4 regions of the Arthrobacter sp. R1-13 genome follow, and region 2 is predicted to be linked to each of the others. Evidence: riboswitches for the same ligand, from Rfam matches in the RefSeq annotation. Region 2 holds a riboswitch; each other region holds the start of a gene.

What was found. A riboswitch is a leader RNA that binds a small molecule or an ion and turns the genes downstream of it on or off. The one in region 2 is predicted to bind thiamine pyrophosphate.
Region 1: another riboswitch for thiamine pyrophosphate. It lies ahead of M1D88_RS12280 (bifunctional hydroxymethylpyrimidine kinase/phosphomethylpyrimidine kinase); the one in region 2 lies ahead of M1D88_RS19360 (ECF transporter S component).
Region 3: another riboswitch for thiamine pyrophosphate. It lies ahead of thiO (glycine oxidase ThiO); the one in region 2 lies ahead of M1D88_RS19360 (ECF transporter S component).
Region 4: another riboswitch for thiamine pyrophosphate. It lies ahead of thiC (phosphomethylpyrimidine synthase ThiC); the one in region 2 lies ahead of M1D88_RS19360 (ECF transporter S component).

Annotation. Positions count from the first base shown of each region.
Region 1 covers NZ_CP096420.1:2,668,080-2,672,833, reverse strand. Annotated here, with positions in the region: gene M1D88_RS12285 (Rne/Rng family ribonuclease) at 1-1,772, shown strand, start outside; TPP riboswitch at 1,892-1,989, shown strand; gene M1D88_RS12280 (bifunctional hydroxymethylpyrimidine kinase/phosphomethylpyrimidine kinase) at 1,972-3,543, shown strand; gene rplU (50S ribosomal protein L21) at 3,886-4,194, shown strand; gene rpmA (50S ribosomal protein L27) at 4,255-4,518, shown strand; gene obgE (GTPase ObgE) at 4,638-4,754, shown strand, end outside.
Region 2 covers NZ_CP096420.1:4,169,646-4,174,399, forward strand. Annotated here, with positions in the region: gene M1D88_RS19350 (energy-coupling factor transporter transmembrane component T family protein) at 1-676, opposite strand, end outside; gene M1D88_RS19355 (ABC transporter ATP-binding protein) at 673-2,229, opposite strand; gene M1D88_RS19360 (ECF transporter S component) at 2,229-2,861, opposite strand; TPP riboswitch at 2,931-3,072, opposite strand; gene M1D88_RS19365 (SRPBCC family protein) at 3,275-4,189, shown strand; gene M1D88_RS19370 (FAD-binding oxidoreductase) at 4,273-4,754, shown strand, end outside.
Region 3 covers NZ_CP096420.1:3,114,251-3,119,004, forward strand. Annotated here, with positions in the region: gene thiS (sulfur carrier protein ThiS) at 1-48, opposite strand, end outside; gene thiO (glycine oxidase ThiO) at 57-1,358, opposite strand; TPP riboswitch at 1,407-1,526, opposite strand; gene thiE (thiamine phosphate synthase) at 1,553-2,239, shown strand; gene M1D88_RS14380 (ferritin-like fold-containing protein) at 2,294-3,013, opposite strand; gene M1D88_RS14385 (RNB domain-containing ribonuclease) at 3,055-4,566, shown strand.
Region 4 covers NZ_CP096420.1:2,767,805-2,772,558, reverse strand. Annotated here, with positions in the region: gene M1D88_RS12820 (alpha/beta fold hydrolase) at 1-13, shown strand, start outside; gene thiC (phosphomethylpyrimidine synthase ThiC) at 1-1,826, opposite strand, end outside; TPP riboswitch at 1,822-1,929, opposite strand; gene M1D88_RS12810 (amidohydrolase family protein) at 2,044-3,126, shown strand; gene M1D88_RS12805 (VOC family protein) at 3,241-4,116, shown strand; gene M1D88_RS12800 (hypothetical protein) at 4,234-4,671, shown strand.

The DNA.
Region 1 (4,754 bases), 1.5 Mb from region 2:
CCAGCCAGATTTCCCTTCCCGGACGCTACCTGGTCTACGTGCCTGGCGGCTCCATGACCGGAATCTCCCGCAAGCTTCCCGACGTCGAACGGAACCGGCTCAAGCGAATCCTCAAGGACCGCCTGCCCGAAGATGCGGGCGTCATCGTCCGTACCGCTGCCGAGGGGGCTTCCGAAGAGGAGCTGACCCACGACATCAACCGCCTTCGGGCGCAGTGGGAAGGCATCGAAAGCCAGGCGACCTCCACGAAGGTCCTGGCACCGGAACTGCTTTACGGGGAACCGGACCTCACCATCAAGGTTGTCCGCGACGTCTTCAACGAGGACTTCTCCAAGCTGATCGTCTCCGGCGAGGAAGCCTGGGACACCATCGAGGCCTACGTGACCTACGTGGCTCCGGACCTCGTTGGCCGCCTGGAAAAGTGGACCAAGGACCAGGACATCTTCTCGGCCTGGCGCATCGATGAGCAGATCCACAAGGCACTGGACCGCAAGGTATTCCTGCCGTCAGGCGGCTCCCTGGTGATCGACCGTACCGAGGCGATGACGGTAGTCGACGTCAACACGGGCAAGTTCACGGGGAGCGGCGGAAACCTCGAAGAGACCGTCACCAAGAACAACCTGGAAGCCGCCGAGGAAGTAGTGCGCCAACTGCGCCTGCGGGACATCGGCGGCATCATCGTGATCGACTTCATCGACATGGTCCTGGAGTCCAACAGGGATCTGGTGCTCCGCCGGATGGTCGAGTGCCTGGGCCGGGACCGGACCAAGCACCAGGTGGCTGAAGTTACCTCCCTCGGCCTGGTCCAGATGACACGCAAGCGTATGGGCACAGGCCTCCTGGAGGTCTTCGGCGAGCAATGCGAACATTGCGCCGGCCGCGGCGTGGTCACCCACGACGAGCCAGTGGAGCACCGCAGGGCCAACACCGTCGCCGCGGAGCACTACGTGCCGCGCGCCGAAGTGCAGCCCGCTGCGCGGACTGAGCGCAAGCGGCGTCGCGGCAAGGGCGGGCAGGCCCTGGGAGAGCCGCTGACGCTTCCGGCACCCGTTCACGCCGAACCCACCGACGCCGAGCGTCATGCCAAGGCTGAAGCAACCCGGGCAGCGTTGGCCAACATTGCCGCCGCAGCCCACGCCGCCCACCTTCATGACGACGACGTTCAGGCCGCCCGGGCCAGCGCAACCGGGGCGGAACGGGAAGCTGTCCGGTCAGAACCCGCTGCCCAGGCACCGTCCCGCTCCCGTGAAACCTCACGCCCGCAGGCCACAGAGCCAGTTCAGGCAGGTTCCGACGCCGGGCGCACCGGCCAGGGCGACGACACGTCAGGCGGACGTCCCGCTACTGTCCTTACTTTCGGTGGTGAACGAGTGGTTCTTCCGTTCGTGGACCACGCTGGTGAAGCGTCAACGGGGACACCGGAGTTGACCCTGGACCTGCTGGCCGAGGCCTTCGCCCACCTGGGTGAACAGAGCGATCAGCCACAGGAGACTGAGGAAACCCGGAAGCCTGCCGCCGCGCCGGTCACTGCCCCCGGGGTCCACGCCGCTCCGATAGCAGCAGGATCCTCCTCAAGGCGCGGACGCCGTAACCGCAGCGCCAGCCGTGCGCAGGGAGCTGCGAACGAGACCGCCGTCGAGCAGAACCAGGATGCGCCTGCCGCCACAGGTTCCACTCACGCGGCCAAGGCCCCGGCAGCGCCGGCCAAGCCTGCCACCACTGCAAGCGAGCCCATCATCCTGGGTGTGGGAGTGCCTGCCTCAGAGTTGTGAGGTGAGTTGTCCCAAGGGGAACTGCAGCCAGTAGGCGACAGTCAATGGCTGAAGCCCGGACCGGATTATCCCGGTCCGGGCTTCGGCTGTTTAACACTCACCCACACCCGCTAGGCTGGGATCCTGACACGGGGTGCCGCGCAAAGGGCCGGCTGAGATCCACACCCGTTGAACCTGTCCGGTTAGCACCGGCGAAGGGATGTCTCCTTTGTCCTCAACGTTTTTGCCGTCACCTGCGGCTGCCGATTCCGCCAGCGCAGTTCTCCGCACTATTCCCCGGGTACTGGCGATAGCCGGCTCTGATCCTTCCGGCGGCGCTGGGATACAGGCAGACCTCAAGAGCATCGCCGCCAATGGCGGCTACGCGATGGCCGTCGTAACGGCCCTTACGGCGCAGAACACCCAAGGCGTCCGTGCCGTCCACGTGCCGCCCGCCTCCTTTCTGGCCGAACAGTTGGAGGCCATCAGCGACGATATCGTCGTGGACGCCGTGAAAATCGGGATGCTCGGAGACGCGGACGTCATTGGCGTGGTCAGGGCCTGGCTCACGAAGGTCCGTCCCGGCGTCGTCGTCCTGGATCCTGTCATGGTGGCCACCAGCGGGGACCGGCTGCTGCAGGAATCCGCCGAAACAGCACTCCGGGCGCTGCTGCCGCTGGCTGATTTGCTCACGCCGAACCTCCCCGAGCTGGCCATGCTGCTTCAGGAGCCCCTGGCGAAGGACTGGAAAGCGGCACTCGAGCAGGGCAAACGCCTTGCAGCCGTCACCGGCGCCACGGTATTGGTAAAGGGCGGGCATCTCGACGGCGGGGAGTGCCCCGATGCCCTCGTGAGTGTTTCGGCTGGGTTTCAGGCGAAGGTGGTGGTGGTTCCGGGCGAGCGTGTGCCCACGCGAAACAGCCACGGTACTGGATGTTCACTTTCATCAGCTTTGGCGACAAGCCAGGCGCGGCTGGGAAACTGGGAAGAGGCCCTGCGGGAGGTCAAGCCCTGGCTGCGCGGAGCCCTGGAGGGATCAGACATCCTGGAAGTGGGCAGGGGAGCCGGCCCTGTTCATCACTTTCACCAGTTTCCGGCCATGCCCGTAACGGAGCCCAAAGGACAGACAGAAGTGCAGTCCGGAAGAGTCTTCATGGAGGAACTGCGCGAGAGCGCCGATCATCATTTGGCGTCCATCTACCGCCTCGAGTTCATCCGTGGCCTGGTTGAAGGCTCACTGCCTGAACAGCAGTTCGCTTACTACCTCAGCCAGGACGCGATCTACCTGAATGGATACTCAAGGGTGCTCTCAAGGGCCTCCGCAATGGCTCCCACCGAAGAGGAACAATTGTTCTGGGCGCGGTCCGCACAGCAGTGTCTGGAAGTCGAATCCGAGCTCCACCGCAATTGGCTCAGCACCCGCCCTGTTCAATCTGAGCTGGGACCAGTGACAAAGTCGTACGTGGACCACCTCCTTGCCAGCTCTCTGGCGGGAAGCTACGGAGTGCTTGTTGCTGCTGCTTTGCCATGCTTCTGGCTCTATGCAGAAGTAGGGGCCACCCTTCACTTGGAATTCCAGGCCAACGGAGCTCCGGCGGAACATGCCTACGCCGACTGGCTACGGACGTACGCGGACGAGGATTTTGCCGCCGCCACGCGTCAGGCCATCGGGTTTACGGAACGCGCTGCTCTCGCAGGTTCCGAAGCCGAGCGCCGAGCCATGGCGGTGGCGTTCGGGCAGTCCTCCCGCTACGAGGTGGAATTCTTTGACGCGCCGCGCCTGCACGCATGAACGTGAAGCGGGCGGAGAGCCTGTAAGATCATGGGGCAAGGTTCGGGAAGTCGTGAGGTAAGCCCATGTGGCCCCTATCACGTACTCAGCCCCGGAACCAGCCTCATTTGCGACCGAAGGCAAAATTAGCGTAAACTAGATCTTCGGTGCTTACGCCAACACTTGGGTTTTGACCTCGGGAACGGGCCACTTAGAAAACGGGTGGACATTGTTTCCGGGCTAGCTCACGGATTTCCTTGAGGAATCCACGGCGTTGAGGCACAGCGTGAGCCAGGCCAAACAACCGGACCCAGGTTCCGCACGCAAATTTAGTAAGAAACGTCGAGAGAAGTGAGTTCCCAAGTGGTGTACGCGATTGTCCGCGCAGGCGGCCGCCAAGAGAAGGTTTCCGTTGGAGACTTCGTTACCCTGAACCGCGTCACCGGTGGAGCCGGCAGCACCATTCAGCTGCCCGCACTGCTCCTGGTAGACGGTGACAAGATCACGTCCGCAGCTGCGGACCTGGCTAAGGTAACGGTTACGGCTGAAATCCTTCAGGACCTCCGTGGTCCGAAGATTGTCATCCAGAAGTTCAAGAACAAGACCGGCTACAAGAAGCGCCAGGGTCACCGTCAGGAATTGACCAAGGTCAAGATCACCGGTATCAAGTAGCCACTGGTTACTGTTCAGGTTTTCAGCAGATTCCCCAGAATTTAGAGGCAGGCATTTCAAATGGCACATAAAAAAGGCGCGAGCTCCACTCGCAACGGTCGTGACTCGAACGCACAGTACCTTGGCGTCAAGCGCTTCGGTGGCCAGGTCGTTTCGGCTGGCGAAATCATCGTCCGCCAGCGTGGCACCCACTTCCACCCGGGCGCCGGCGTAGGACGCGGCGGCGACGACACCCTGTTCGCACTGCAGGCAGGCGCTGTTGAATTCGGCACCCGCCGCGGCCGTCGGGTCGTGAACATCGTTACTGCTGCAGCTGCAGAGTAACAAATAGTTTTTGAACCGGTGGAGCGGGCCATATGGTCCGCTCCACCGGTGTTTTAACCGCATTACAATCATCTTGGGCATCTTTCGGACGTCCGGAAATCAGCACTGAGGAGATCCACGTGGCGAGCTTTGTAGACCGGGTAGTACTGCACGTATCCGGCGGTACCGGCGGCCATGGCTGTGTTTCCGTTCACCGTGAAAAGTTCAAGCCCCTCGGCGGTCCCGACGGAGGCAAC
Region 2 (4,754 bases):
GCGCCCACGTCCGCTGGGCTCCGCCGAACCCACGCGCCTCCATAGTGACCGCCAACCTTGAAGCGCGCCGGATGGCCTGCACCAGGAGCCCGAAACTCTGGCCCAGCGTGGCCCGGAGCCGCTGCGAGGGAGCGCCGCGGGAACCTACTCCACGCGCGCGGCGGGCCATCCCGATGGTTTGCCATTCCTCCGCCATAAGCCCTACAAGGCGCATCGCAGCCAGAGTTCCCAGGACGAAGCGGTGCGGCAGTTTCGCTTTTTGGGCCAGGGCGTCGGCAAGGTCTGTAGGGTCGGTGCAGCTCATAAGCAGCACCGCCGGCAGTGCAATTGCCAGCCCCCGGAGCATAAATCCCAGCCCCAGTTCAAGGGAACCTGCGCTGATGGACCAGATGCCGACGTCGAGCAGTATCCTTCCGGTGTCCGGAGCCAGGATGGCGGTACTCCAGCCGCCCAGGGCTGCGGCGATGATCAGAGGCCAGCCCCGCTGCCACAGGAGCAACGGAGTCAGTCCTGCCAACGGGAACAGCAGCAGCTCGAAGCCCAGCGCCACAGTCGCCGAGACCCAGTCGATGGACAACGCCAGGACCAGCGTGATGAGGAAGACGGCGACAAACTTAGCCAGCGGGTTGGCGCGGCTGAGGAGCGATTCACCCCGGAGGGTCAGGGCTTCCCTCATGATGCCACCATTTCCGGAGTCCCCATTGCGAGTTCGGTGCCGCCGAGGACCGAGGAGAATTCCTGGTCGTGGGTCACGGAAACCACTGCGGCTCCGGCGTCCAGGAGCTCGGAGAGGAAAGAGGCGAGTTCGGCCCAGGTGTTGGCGTCCTGGCCAAAAGTGGGCTCATCCAGCACCAGCACCTGCGGGTGGGCGGCCAGTACTGTAGCCACCGAGAGCCGTCGCTTTTCGCCTCCGGACAGTGTGTAGGGGTTGGCGTCCACGAGGGAAGTGAGCCTGAGCCGCTCCAGGAGTTCGTCGACGCGTTCCTCGCCATGACCCAGATGCCGGGGGCCGAAAAGGAGCTCGTCCAAGACTCTGCCGGTGACAAACTGGTGCTCAGGTTCCTGGAACACCGTGCCGATCCTGGAAATCAGCTGTTCGGCCTTCCACTTGTATGGATCAATTCCTGCGCCGGCGCTGAGCTCAAGGGTGGCAGATACCGCTCCGGCCACAGGCTTCAGCAGCCCGGCCAGCGTGAGGGCAAAGGTGGACTTTCCCGAGCCGTTAGGCCCCGTGACGGTCAGAGCTTCGCCGGCGCGAACCTGCGCCGATATCCCGCTTTGCACGGGTGTGGGAGGAAGCGTCTTGAAGCCGCGACGCCGGGGCTGTTCACGCGAGACCGCAAGCTCTTCCGCGGCGAGGAGCAGCTGGCCGGTACCGGTGCTGCCGGGGGGCAACGCAGCAACTGAACCCCGCGGGCGGGTCGCCGGAATATGGCCGGGAACCCAGACGCCCGCCCTGATCAGCATCTCCTTTGCCTGCTCCAGGACCCGGTCAGGCGTTCCGTCAATGAGCACCGCGCCCTCATTCGAAGCTCCCGGCTGCAGCACCACGATGCGGTCCACAAGGTCTTTCCACACCGCAACACGGTGCTCTACCACCACCAGGGTTGCGCCGGTCTTCTCCAGACAACGGCTCACGGCGTCACGGACTTCCAGCACCCCGGCTGGATCGAGGTTGGCGGTGGGCTCATCCAGCAGAATGAGTCCGGGACGCATGGCCAGGATGCCGGCGAGCGCCAGGCGCTGCTTTTGCCCGCCGGACAGGGCGGACGTCGGGTGGTCCAACGGCAAGTGACCCAGCCCGACGTCGTCGAGCGCCTCATGCACACGTGCCCAGATCTCCGCCCGGGGTACTGCAAGGTTTTCGGCACCGAACGCGACGTCGTCGCCGAGCCGGGACAGGATCACCTGCGTTTCCGGATCCTGCTGCATTAGCCCGGCACGCCCGCGCTGGGCACGTGGCGGCTGGCTGTCAATGAGCAGCGAACCGGACTCGTCGGAGTCCCCGGCCTCGCCGTCGTCGTTCGTGTCGCCGAGCACCCCCGCGAGGGCGTGCAGGAGCGTGGACTTACCGGCACCCGAGGGGCCGAGCAGGAGCACCCGCTCCCCCGGGCGGATGTCCAGATCAAGCCCTTGGACGGCAGGGCTGGGCCTCCCGGCGTGCCGCCAGGCCCACCCTTGTGCCGTTACCCCGGCAGGGCGGACGCCGCCGTCGCGAATCGGAGTCATCAGGAGAAGACGGGCTCCGTCGCAGCCTTACGGGAGGCGAAGGAGCTCAAAACTCCGGTCTTCGCGAGGCCACGGGTGGCGATCCAAGACAGGGCCCCGGCAATGACGGCACCCGAGATTGCCGTGAACAGGATGTAGGCTGCCTTGTCGCCGGCTGCGTAGGCGATGTTCCAGCCCCAGGGCGCGAACGAATCGTTCAGGCCGCAGAACAGTCCCGCCCCGGCGCCGGCAAGCAAAGCGACCGGAAGGTTGAACTTCTTGTACACAAACGCCGCGAACACCAGTTCGGCGCCAAGGCCCTGCAGCAGGCCGGAAATCAGCACGGTGGTGCCGTACTGCGAGCCCATGAGGAGCTCGCCCGTTGCCGCCACTGTCTCGCAGAAGAGGGCCGCGCCCGGCTTACGGATGATGAGCATCCCCAGCACCGCGGGGATCATCCAGCCACCTGCGTAGAGCCCGGTCAGGGGCGGGTAAACCGCATTAAGCGGAGCCGAAATAACGTTGGCGCCCTGGGACCATGCCCAGAAGATCACGCCTCCGGCGACGGCAATCAGCGCCGCCACCACAATGTCCACAACGCGCCAACTCTTTTTGCTGGCAGTGGGGGTCTGCTTTGCAGAAATTCCAGTCATGTCTTCCTCCTGAGGAACAGGAGGGGAAAGTGCTCCCCGGCTACCGCGGATTGCGCCGCTTCTGCCGGACACTCTGAGAACTCGACTCCCTTGCGCCGGTACTAACCGGATCAGGTTCGAGGGTCTGCGGCTGTCCGCACTCTCAGCGCCCATCCATCGCACTCCCGGAATCCCGGTAATGCCCGACGGCGGCGCTCCCCTGTCGTAATCAATCTGCCCTTGTGGGCGTTGTCCAGTTTACACCTGACGGTGCTTGAAATTTTTGTGCCGATGTCACAATCGGTGGCGTAGGACTCTTGCCGACTGGCGGGGCCTCTAGGTGCCGGTTGTCCGTTCCGATTGGGGGTATTGACCCGTTTCCCGCTGAGGGCTACGTTGACCCTGCAGCCACGGTTCAATGTAAGGGATGGACCATGAAAATCCTCGCAGCGGTTTCGATGGCGCAACTGCTTGTCCACGTTGCGGGCGCACGGAAGGCGATCCGTGACCGGGTGCCGTATGACACTCCGTCCGGGCGCGGGAAGCCCGAGAACGTCGCCCGGGACATGTGGAACCCTGCCCTAGGCAGCGGGATGGCCGCGCCGTGGCCGGTCCTTGGGGCCCAAGCTATTGGCATCCTGATGCTCTTTGGCAAGCCGCGGCCCTGGGTGGGGAGGGCCTTGGGATGGCTAGGCTTCGGGTACATCTACGGCTACCTGAGTGAGCGCAGCGTCCGGGCATCCTTCCGGCACCCCGATATGAAAACCACTCCCCTGACCGTCCTCGGCACCGTCCTCTCCATTGCCATGGCCCTGTCAGGTCTGTCACGGACTGAACGGTCCGATGACTTCGGCCCTCATGAGCTCGCACGCGACGGCGTGGCTCCGACGCTGAGAGAACACCTCGTGAGAAGGCTCCAACTGGAATCGCGAATTGAGCTTCAGGCTCCGGCTTCAAAGGTCTTCGACTTCGTTGCAGACCACACGAACGCTCCCCAATGGCAAAGCGGCATCGATGAGATACGGCGTATCACGCTGGGTCCTATCGGCGTTGGCACCGAGCATGAATTAACGCGGCGATTCGCAGGGATGAAGGTCGTCGCCCGTAACCGCTTCATTGCATACGAGCCCGGCCGCTTCGTCGCCTTCGAGATTCCCTCGGGCAAGATGACCGGAGTCGCCTCCTATCTGGTCGAGCCCACCGGCGCCAACACCTGTCGGCTCATCAGCAATGTGGATTTCCAAGTGACCGGGCTGGCCCGGTTCGCCATACCCCTTCTGACGCTGATGTTCAAGCGAGACGACGAAAAGGCGCTAGCCAACCTTAGGGCCCTGGTGGAGCACGCCTGAGCCGATGATTGGTCCCCCGATTCCCTCTTGTCAGTTAGTCCGAACGGTGGGAATCTGCTCAGAGAAGAGAGGTCCGTGAGGCTATGGCAGAGAGCACGGAGATCGACAGCGGTGCTGTCGATGAACTACAGACATCCTTTCGGGGTGAACTCCTCCGGCCGGATGATGTTGGTTACGACGCCCATCGCAAGGTGTGGAACGGATCGATTGATCGCTATCCCGCACTCATAGCGCGCTGCACCGGTGTCGCAGATATACGCGCTGCCCTCCGGCTCGCCCGCTCGCAAGACCTGCTGGTCGCCGTGCGGGGAGGCGGTCATAGCTTCCCTGGGCTGTCAGTGTGCGACGACGGCATGCTTATTGATCTCGGTCCCATGAAAGGGATTCGAGTGGACCCCGAGGCCGGAACGGCCCGTGTTCAAGCCGGCGTACTCCTTGGCGAGCTGGATCGCGAGACGCAGGAGTTCGGTCTCGCTGTTCCTTCGGGAATCGTCACCCACACCGGAGTGGCGGGCCTCACGCTGGGCGGCGGCCTCGGGTGGGTCATGCGCAAGTACGGGCTGAC
Region 3 (4,754 bases), 1.1 Mb from region 2:
GGCGCCGTCGTCGATGGCACGCTCCGCGCCATTGAGGGTGATGTTCATGCTGTTCCTTACTGCGGAGAGGTACCGGCTGTTGCCGGATCGGGGTGACGCCGGACATGACCGGCGGAGGAGCCTGGGGAGAATCGTCCGGGTTCGAAAACTGCCCACCGGGAATCAGACCGGCCCTCCATCAGCTGCAGGCAGATTGATGCGGCCGCCGGAGCCAGAAGTATGCCATGGCGGAAGAATCCTGTCGCCACAATGAGGCCCAAGAGGTCAGCGTCACCTGTGCGGTCCCGTACCCTGCCCAGCAGCGGCGCATTGTCAGGGGTGCCGGGCCGGCCGCGGGCGGTGCATTCAAGCAGCTCCAGTTCGGCCACTGCGGGGAGAAGTACCTGCGCGTCGCGCAACAACTGGTAAATACCTCCGGCGGAGACCGCTGCCTCTGCTGCACCTGCTTCCAGGGCTGCTTCCCGTTGCGTGGCTCCGATCACCACAGTCCCGTCGTCCCTTGGAACGATGTACACCGGCACGCCATGAACCATCCCCCGGACCGTTGAGGTCAGGAGCGGCTGGAGGTGGCCCGGGACGCGGAGCCGGATGATATCCCCGTAGACAGGCCGCAAGGGAAGATCGAGTCCCGGCGGAAGGCCGTCCAGTTTTCCTGTTCCAAGTCCGCTGGCCAGGACAGTCTCGCCGGCATGGATGGCTCTTCCGTTGTCCAGGACGACGCCGGCTACGCGGTCACCATCCCATCGCAGGCCGGCGGCCCTCGCCGGGAGCATTTCGCAGGTTCCCCCGGAACGCTGGGGATCGGCCAGAGCTTCGGCGATCCGGGCAAGGAGCCTTCGAGGGTCCACCTGATGATCGGCGGCGATCCGGTAGGCACCGGAGACGGCGGGACTGAGCAGCGGCTCAATGGAGCGTGCTTCACGAACTGTCAGTGGCTCCACTGTGAGCCCGTTCGCTGCCTGCACCCGCCTCAGATCCTCGAGCGCCCGGCGGTCTGCAGCATCAGCGCCGATGACGAGCGTGGGTGTGGTGAGGTATCCGGTACCAGATGCCTCCGCTTCAGAGGGTCCGTTGACACGGCTGTCGATGGCAGGGGCAAGTCCGGCTGCGAACGCAGGCCAGAGGGCTGAGGCCTCGAGCATGAGTTCCAGCAGGTCTTCCTCCTGGTAGTGCAATTCAGTTACCGGGGCCAGCATCCCGGCGGCGGCCCAGCTCGCGCCGGTACCGGGGGCATCGTCAATCAGGACCACGGAGCGCCCACTCAGTGCAGCTTCCCAGGCGATGGCATGGCCCACCACTCCGCCGCCAATGACTGCCACATCCACGCTGATATCCGTGCCGGAGACGGGCTCGTGCATTGGGCCGGTGGACGTTGTGTGGCTGGATGATGGAGAGAGTGCTGAGTGGGAGAGCACTGGATTCCTTCCCTACGCCGGTACTAACCGGATCAGGTCAAGCGGTCGGCTCTGACGCCCTCTCAGCCCGGCAGTTTATGACAGCTGCTGCGGGCTCCCGCGGTACTCCCCCAGTTTAGAGGAACTAGGCTGGTGCCATGACCGAGCCTGCCGTCCACACCACCGCCCGCCTCTACCTCTGCACCGACTCCCGCCAGGGCCGGGGGGACTTTGAGGACTTCATCGACGCCGCCTACGCAGGGGGCGTTGACATCATCCAGTTGCGGGACAAGCAACTGGAGGCTGCGGAGGAACTGGAGCTGCTGGAAGTCCTGCAGGCCGCGGCCCAGCGGCATGGGCGGCTGTGGGCGGTCAATGACAGGGCAGACATCGCGTCCCTGTCCGGCGCTCCCGTCTTGCACCTTGGCCAGAAGGACCTCCCGCTGCACTCGGCAAGGACGTTCGTCGGCAGTGAAACAGTGATCGGCCTTTCCACTCATACCCCGGGGGAGGTTGATGCCGCTATTGCCGCATCACCGGGGCGAAGCGGCCTGGATTACTTCTGTGTCGGGCCGGTCTGGTCCACTCCCACTAAACCCGGACGGACCGCCGTCGGGCTTGAACTCGTCACTTATGCGGCTGACGCCATCAGGGCGGCAGACCGAATGACTGTCGACGGCATACTCCTGCCCTGGTTCGCAATCGGCGGCATCGACCTCGCCAATGTGGAGCAGGTGGTGGCCGCCGGCGCCTCGCGTGTAGTGGTGGTCCGGGCCATTACAGAGGCAGACGATCCTGCGGCCGCAGCCAAGGCCATCCTGCAAGTGCTCGACGCCGGAGCCTGACCCGGGCTTTACGGTCTGATCAACCGAGCTGTCTCACCATCCGAAGCCGATTGGCTAGCCTGTCAGGCCCAATTGGGTCATGCGCCGGGAGTGGTTCCCCGCCAGCTCCTTCATCAAATCAGCAACCATGAGTTTGGCCTCGGCGTCGTCCCGGACGATTCCCACTCCTGAGTCTGACCCGGGTGGGTCATTACCTTGGCTGGCTATGAGGCCCGACAGGAAAGCACGCTCGAAGCCCACCCGCTGCGCCTGGGTGAGAGCCTCCCCCAGCAACCGCCTCCCCCACAAGGCCAGCCTCGACGCCAACCTGGGATCATCGGACAACGCTTTCTTGAGCCGTACACGAAGAATCTCCGTGACATCCTCGGCTGACTGGACCTGCCGGATCAGCTGCCTGCTTTCCGGCTCGACGTACTCGGACACCGCACGGTAGAAATCAGCCGAAACAGTGTCAATCACGTACGCCTTCATCAGGGACTCGTACCAGTCCGCCGGGCGCGTACGATCGTGGAAATGGTCGATGGCGGGCTGGAATGGCAGCATGGCTTCCTCGGCATCAACACCCAACCCTGCAAGCCTGGCACTTACCAGTTCATAGTGCTGGAATTCCAGCACAGCGATCCTGCCCATAACGGCCCGGTCATGGAGGGTGGGCGAGTAACGGGCGTCCGCAGAGTATCTCTCAAAGGCGGAAAGCTCCCCATAGGCCATGACTCCCAGGAGGTCCGCAAGGAAACGGTCCCGGCGAGCGTTGTCTGTGGGGGAAGTGCTCATGATCCAAGACTAATGGCGCAAATCGGGCTAACCTGATTTTCGTGTCACATCATCGTCTGGCTCCCAGTGTTCACGCTCAGAGCAACCAGCTGGCCGCGGCGCTCAGTGCTCTGCGCACCCGCCTGGAGCTGCCCGGCGCCTTCCCGGACGAGGCCCTCAAAGAAGCTGAAAAGGCCGTTGCGGACCACCGCCTTCCGGACCTGGATCTCACGGCCATCGAGTTCATCACCATTGACCCGGCGTCCTCCACCGACCTTGACCAGGCTGTTTTTATAGACAGGGCCGGTGACGGTTACAAGGTCTACTACGCCATCGCCGACGTGCCCTCCTTTGTGGAGCCGGGCGGCCCTTTGGACGCCGAAACCCGACGGCGGGGGCAGACGTTCTACGCGCCCGACGGTCGCATCCCGTTGCATCCCGAAGTGATCAGCGAGCAGGCCGGCAGCCTGTTGGAAGGTCAGCTGTGCTCGGCGTTCGTTTGGGAATTCGATCTCGACCGGGCGGCAGAAGTGTCAAAGGTTGCCGTGCGCCGGGCGACGGTCCGGAGCCGGGCGAAGCTCAGCTACAGGCAGGCCCAGACACAGCTTGATGCAGGAACCGCGCCACTCGTGTTGCAGCTGCTCAAGGAAGTGGGGATCAAGCGGGTCGAGCTGGAGCGGGGCAGAGAGGGTGCAAGCCTGAACATGCCCGAACAGGAAATCCAACAGCTTCCGGACGGCGGCTACCGGATCATTGCAACACCCCAGCTTCCGGTTGAGGACTGGAACGCCCAGATTTCCCTGATGACAGGCATGGCAGCCGCAAAACTCATGCTGAACGGCAAGGTGGGCATTCTCCGGACCATGCCCACTCCCGACGAGCGGTCCCTCGATAATTTCCGAACTCAGACGCAGGCCCTTGGCAAGCCCTGGGATGGTCAATTCAGTTACGGGGAATACCTGCGCACCCTCGATCCCCGGGATCCTAAGCAACTGGCCATCCTGCACTCGGCGGGGATGTTGTTCCGGGGAGCAAACTACACCCCGTTTGATGGAACGGTCCCGGAGAACGCCATTCAATCGGCCATCGGTGCCAGTTATGCGCACACCACAGCACCGCTGCGCAGGCTCGTGGACCGCTTCGTCCTGGTCATCTGTGAAGCACTGAGCAACGGCTGTGACGTCCCCCGCTGGGCACGCGAGGCCCTTCCGTCGCTGCCAGCCATCATGGCCGCTTCCGACCAGCTCGCCGGCAGGATGGAACGCCTCGCCCTGAACACCGTTGAAGCCGCGCTCCTGGTCAACCACATCGGCCAGGAATTCGAAGCAGTTGTGATCTCCGGATCCCGGCAAGGCAAACTCAACGGTAATGGCGGCAACGGCGGCAGCAACGGCAACGGCAACAATGGCAACGGCAGCCTGAACGGGTCCGGACCTTCCGGGATTGTGCAGATTGCAGAACCTGCGGTCACGGCCAGGTGTACGGGAGAGCTCGAACCCGGCACCAACGTCAGGGTCCGGCTGGTGGCCTGCGACATCTCGGCCCCGGAGGTCTTGCTCGAGCTCGTGGACTGACCCAAATCGGGTCGCGTCCAGTGCTTTTCGTGTCAACAGCTAGACTGAAGGTGTAGTAATGGATGCCCGGTCGTTGATTTCCTTCCTTTTAAAGAATCAACAAGCCCGCCCCTACGCGATCTTGAGACACACCAGTTGGTCACCAGTGCCAGCATAGATAGCCCGCGATCGGCTTCCACTGGATTTGC
Region 4 (4,754 bases), 1.4 Mb from region 2:
CCGGGCTTCCTGATCCTGGTGCCATCATTTGCCGGCACCAGCAATTCGGGCAGATACACCTTTCCGCCGGCGGCGAGGAATTCCTCGCTTTTCTCCCGCATGCCGGCCGTCAACGCAGCTATTTCTGCAACCTGCGCCTGGGCCTCCGCAGACCCGAACTCGTTCCGAATGTCCTGGCTGATCCGCATGGAGCAGAACTTGGGACCGCACATGGAGCAGAAATGGGCAGTCTTGGCTGGTTCGGCCGGGAGTGTTTCGTCATGGAAAGCCTCGGCGGTTACCGGATCGAGTGAGAGTGCGAACTGGTCCCGCCAGCGGAATTCGAACCGCGCCTTGGAAAGTGCATCGTCCCGCTCGTGCGCTCCGGGATGCCCTTTCGCAAGGTCTGCGGCGTGGGCGGCGATCTTGTAGGTGATCACACCAGTCTTCACGTCGTCTTTGTTCGGCAGGCCCAGGTGTTCCTTGGGGGTGACGTAGCAGAGCATGGCGGTGCCATAGCGGGCGATCTCGGTGGCCCCAATAGCCGACGTAATGTGGTCATACCCCGGGGCGACATCGGTGACGAGCGGGCCCAGGGTGTAGAACGGCGCGCCCTTGCAGAGCTCCTGCTGGCGCTCCACGTTCTCCCGCACCAGGTGGAACGGGATGTGGCCGGGACCCTCCACCATCACCTGGACATCAAAATCCCAGGCCCGCTGGGTGAGCTCGGCAAGCGTGTCGAGCTCGGCGAACTGTGCGGCGTCGTTGGCGTCTGCTGTGGCACCGGGCCGTAACCCGTCACCCAGCGAAAACGCGACGTCGTACATCGCGAAAATATCGCACAGCTCGTCGAAGTGGGTGTAAAGGAAGTTCTCCTCGTGGTGGGCGAGGCACCAGCCGGCCATGATGGAGCCGCCCCGTGACACGATGCCTGTGACGCGGTTGGCTGTGAGCGGCACGTAGCGGAGCAGGACGCCGGCGTGGATGGTCATGTAGTCCACGCCCTGCTCGCACTGTTCAATGACGGTGTCGCGGAAGATCTCCCAGGTCAGGGCGTTGGCTTCTCCATTGACCTTCTCCAGTGCCTGGTAGATGGGGACGGTGCCGATGGGCACGGGAGAGTTGCGGATGATCCACTCGCGGGTGGTGTGGATGTCATCGCCGGTAGAGAGGTCCATCACTGTGTCGGCTCCCCACTGGGTAGCCCACTGCAGCTTGTCCACCTCTTCGGCGATAGAGCTTGTCACGGCCGAGTTTCCGATGTTCGCGTTGATCTTTACCAAGAAGGCCTTGCCGATGATCATGGGCTCGGACTCGGGGTGGTTAATATTGTTCGGGATGATGGCCCGGCCTGCCGCCAGCTCGCTGCGGACCAACTCAACATCGCAATTTTCGCGGAGAGCCACAAACCGCATTTCCGGGGTGATCATTCCCTGACGCGCGTAGTGCATCTGGGTGACCGTCCTGCCGCCGACGGCACGGCGGGGCACCGGCTGCGCTCCTTTCCACTCCTCTGAGGCTGCTCCCCGACGGACAGCCGAGCGGCCGTCGTCGAGCAGGGTGCGCTCCCGTCCGCTGTACGGCTCTGTGTCCCCGCGGGCTTCTATCCATTCGGAACGGAACGGCCTGAGACCGACCACCGGGTCGCTGCCGGGACCGGCCGTGCGGTAGACGTGGAAAGGACCGTTTCTATCGCCGTTGGGGGAGTCCTCCAAGGCGATTGCAGTCACCGGCACCTTGATTCCGTTTCCTTCGCCGGAGACGTAGGTGAGGGAGTGTGACTTCAGGGACTGCGTTTCGCCGGAGGGAATTTGGACAGGGCTGTGCTGTGATTCTGGGGTACTCAAGGGAATACTCACTTCCTTCGCCGGCATTACCCGGACAGGTTCAACGGTCGCAGGCTGCGTCAGCCCGATCTCAGCCCCTGCAAGGGCACCCGTGTGGTCGTAAATGAAGCTATCACACCGATGCCTCCTGCAACCCGAGGCGTCCCACAAACCGGGGCGCCGCAGCATCGCCATGCCAGGGAACATCCTGCGGTGGTCCGCCGTTAGGCTTTTGTCCGTGCCGAAAATAATTGAATTCAGCGGAACGGTGCTCACATCACCTGACTTGGAGCGACACGGAATGTGGGCAGTAGACGGGAAGCTGACCTTTCGTCGTCCCGCAGGAAACCCCGGCGTCGTCCTCGATGGCTGGGTGATGCCAGGGCTCGCCGATGCCCATTGCCACATCGGCCTGGGCCCGGAGGGTGAAGTGCCTGACCATGTGGCCGAGGCGCAGGCCCTGCAAGACAGGAATGCCGGCACCCTGCTGGTCCGCGATGCCGGCTCCCCCAGCGATACCAGATGGCTTCAGCACCGCAGGGACATGCCACGGATCATCAGGTCCGGCAGGCATGTTGCCAGGACGCGCCGCTACCTGAAGAACCTCGCCCTGGAGGTGGAGCCCCGGGATCTGGCGGAAACCGTGAGGAAGCAGGCCCGTGCGGGTGATGGGTGGATCAAACTTGTGGGGGACTGGATAGACCGCGACGCCGGGGATCTCGCCCCTTGTTTTCCGTCCTGGGCGGTGAAGGATGCCGTTCTCGCGGCGCACGAGGAGGGTGCCCGGGTCACCGCCCACTGTTTTGCCGAGGACACGCTGGATGACATGCTCGACGCCGGGATTGACTGCATCGAACACGGAACCGGCCTCCTTCCGCGCCACATCCCCCGCTTCATCGAGCAGGGTGTTGCCTTGGTTCCCACCCTGGTCAACATCGGAACCTTTCCAGATATCGCCAAACGGGCAGATGCGAAGTTCCCGGTCTACGCCGCCCATATGCGGTCCTTGTGGGCACGGCGCAATGAGCGCGTCCTGGAGGCATTCGAAGCGGGAGTGCGAATCCTTGCCGGCACAGATGCGGGAACAGTCATAGCCCACGGACGGATCGTGGACGAAGTCCTCGCCCTGAATGCCGCAGGGCTCCCTGCCGCTGCGGCACTGGACTCTGCGGCCTGGGCTGCACGCTCCTGGCTGGACGCCGAAGGCTTGACCGAAGGTGCCAGCGCCGATGTGCTGGTGTGCGCCGAAGACCCCCGCGAATCCCTGACTACCCTGAAGACGCTCCGCCATATCGTGCTCAGAGGGGAAGTGCTTCGTTAGGGGAAGTGCTAACAAGGGGAAATGCTCAATGAGGGAATAAATTGAACCTTCAAGTAATTTAACTCTATGAGTGCAGGTCGCCGATCCGGGCGGCCCCCGAACCAGGAGTGAATTATGACCACGGAAACGAGCAGCCAGGATCTGCTTCCCGCCGACCTCACCATGGGCACAGTGATGCTCAAGGTACGGGACCTGACGCTGATGACCGATTACTACCAGCGCGCCCTCGGACTGGAGATCGTGGCGGAGCAGGATGGCGGGCTCTACCTGGGCCGGCGCCGCCAGCCCCTGGTCCACCTTGCTGCAGCTCCCCGACTGGCTGTTCCTTCCCGTGGCGAAGCAGGGCTCTTCCATACAGCCTTGTTGTTCGAAGACCAGCCGGCCCTTGCGGCCACCGTGGCAACGGCAGCCCACTACGAGCCCCGGTTGTTCACGGGAAGCGCCGATCACCTGGTGAGCGAAGCCTTCTACTTCAACGATCCCGAAGGTAACGGCATCGAACTCTACTGGGACCGCCCCCGTGAGGCGTGGTCATGGGATGGCAAGAACGTTGTAATGGACAGCTTGCCTCTTCCCCCTCAGCACTACCTGCAGCGCCACCTGACCGAAGAGAGAGTCTCCGAACAGCGGGAGTCGGGTGCCGGCGTCGGGCACGTCCACCTCCAGGTAGGCGACGTCCAGACGGCCCAGGACTTCTACGTGGATACGCTGGGCTTTGAAAAGACCGCCGGCTGGCACGGTCAGGCCCTTTTTGTCTCCGCCGGTGGCTATCACCACCACATGGCCATGAATGTCTGGAACAGCCGCGGCGCCGGACCACGCAAGGACACGCTGGGGCTGGGGGAAGTTCTCATTGAAGTTCCCGCAGGGGACGACGTCGGGGCGCTCGCCGACCGCCTGAAAGTCGCCGGGGTACCTTCCCACCACACCGGCCTGGAACTCCGCTTTGAGGATCCGTGGCGCAACAGGATCCGAGTGGCGGTGCGCTGACGTCATGCCTTCCGGGTTGGGCTGCCTTCTGCGTTAGGCTGATTCGGACGGCCACGGTGGGGCTCAAAATCCGCATCGTAGGACCTTCCTCGCAGCGACGGAATGAGGATGATTTCCATGGGGTTCACCGAGATCTTTGTTTCCACCCACGACGGCGCGCTGAAGCGGGCCAGAGCGCTCGACGGCGGCGGGCCGGCCACCGGTGATGCCGTGCGCATCCCAGGAATCAGCGACTTCGAAATCGAGCAGTTGGGCGACCTCGCAGGCGCGGCCGTGCACGCAGCGGGCGCGGACTATGAACTGGCAATGGTGGACGTGGCAAGCGACTCTCTTCTTGGTGTTCCGCCGGCTATGGTCCGGGCCCTGGCCGAATTGCTCAGCTACGAGTCCGAAGGCGAAGGCGATGTGCTTGAACATGTCGCCGAGCAGTGGGCTGCGGAGGATGACATGCCTTTCGGGGCTGATGAAGCCAAGGGCTACGTCCAGCGGATTGCAGAGCTGGCAAGCGGGGTGGACGACAACGATCGGACCGGCCTGTACGTCTGGGCATCGTAGGCGCTAACGGGTTGATGAAGGCCGGGCGGGCGTCAAGTCGAAATCCCGCCGTCGATCTGGCACAATAAGTAGGTACTTGATCT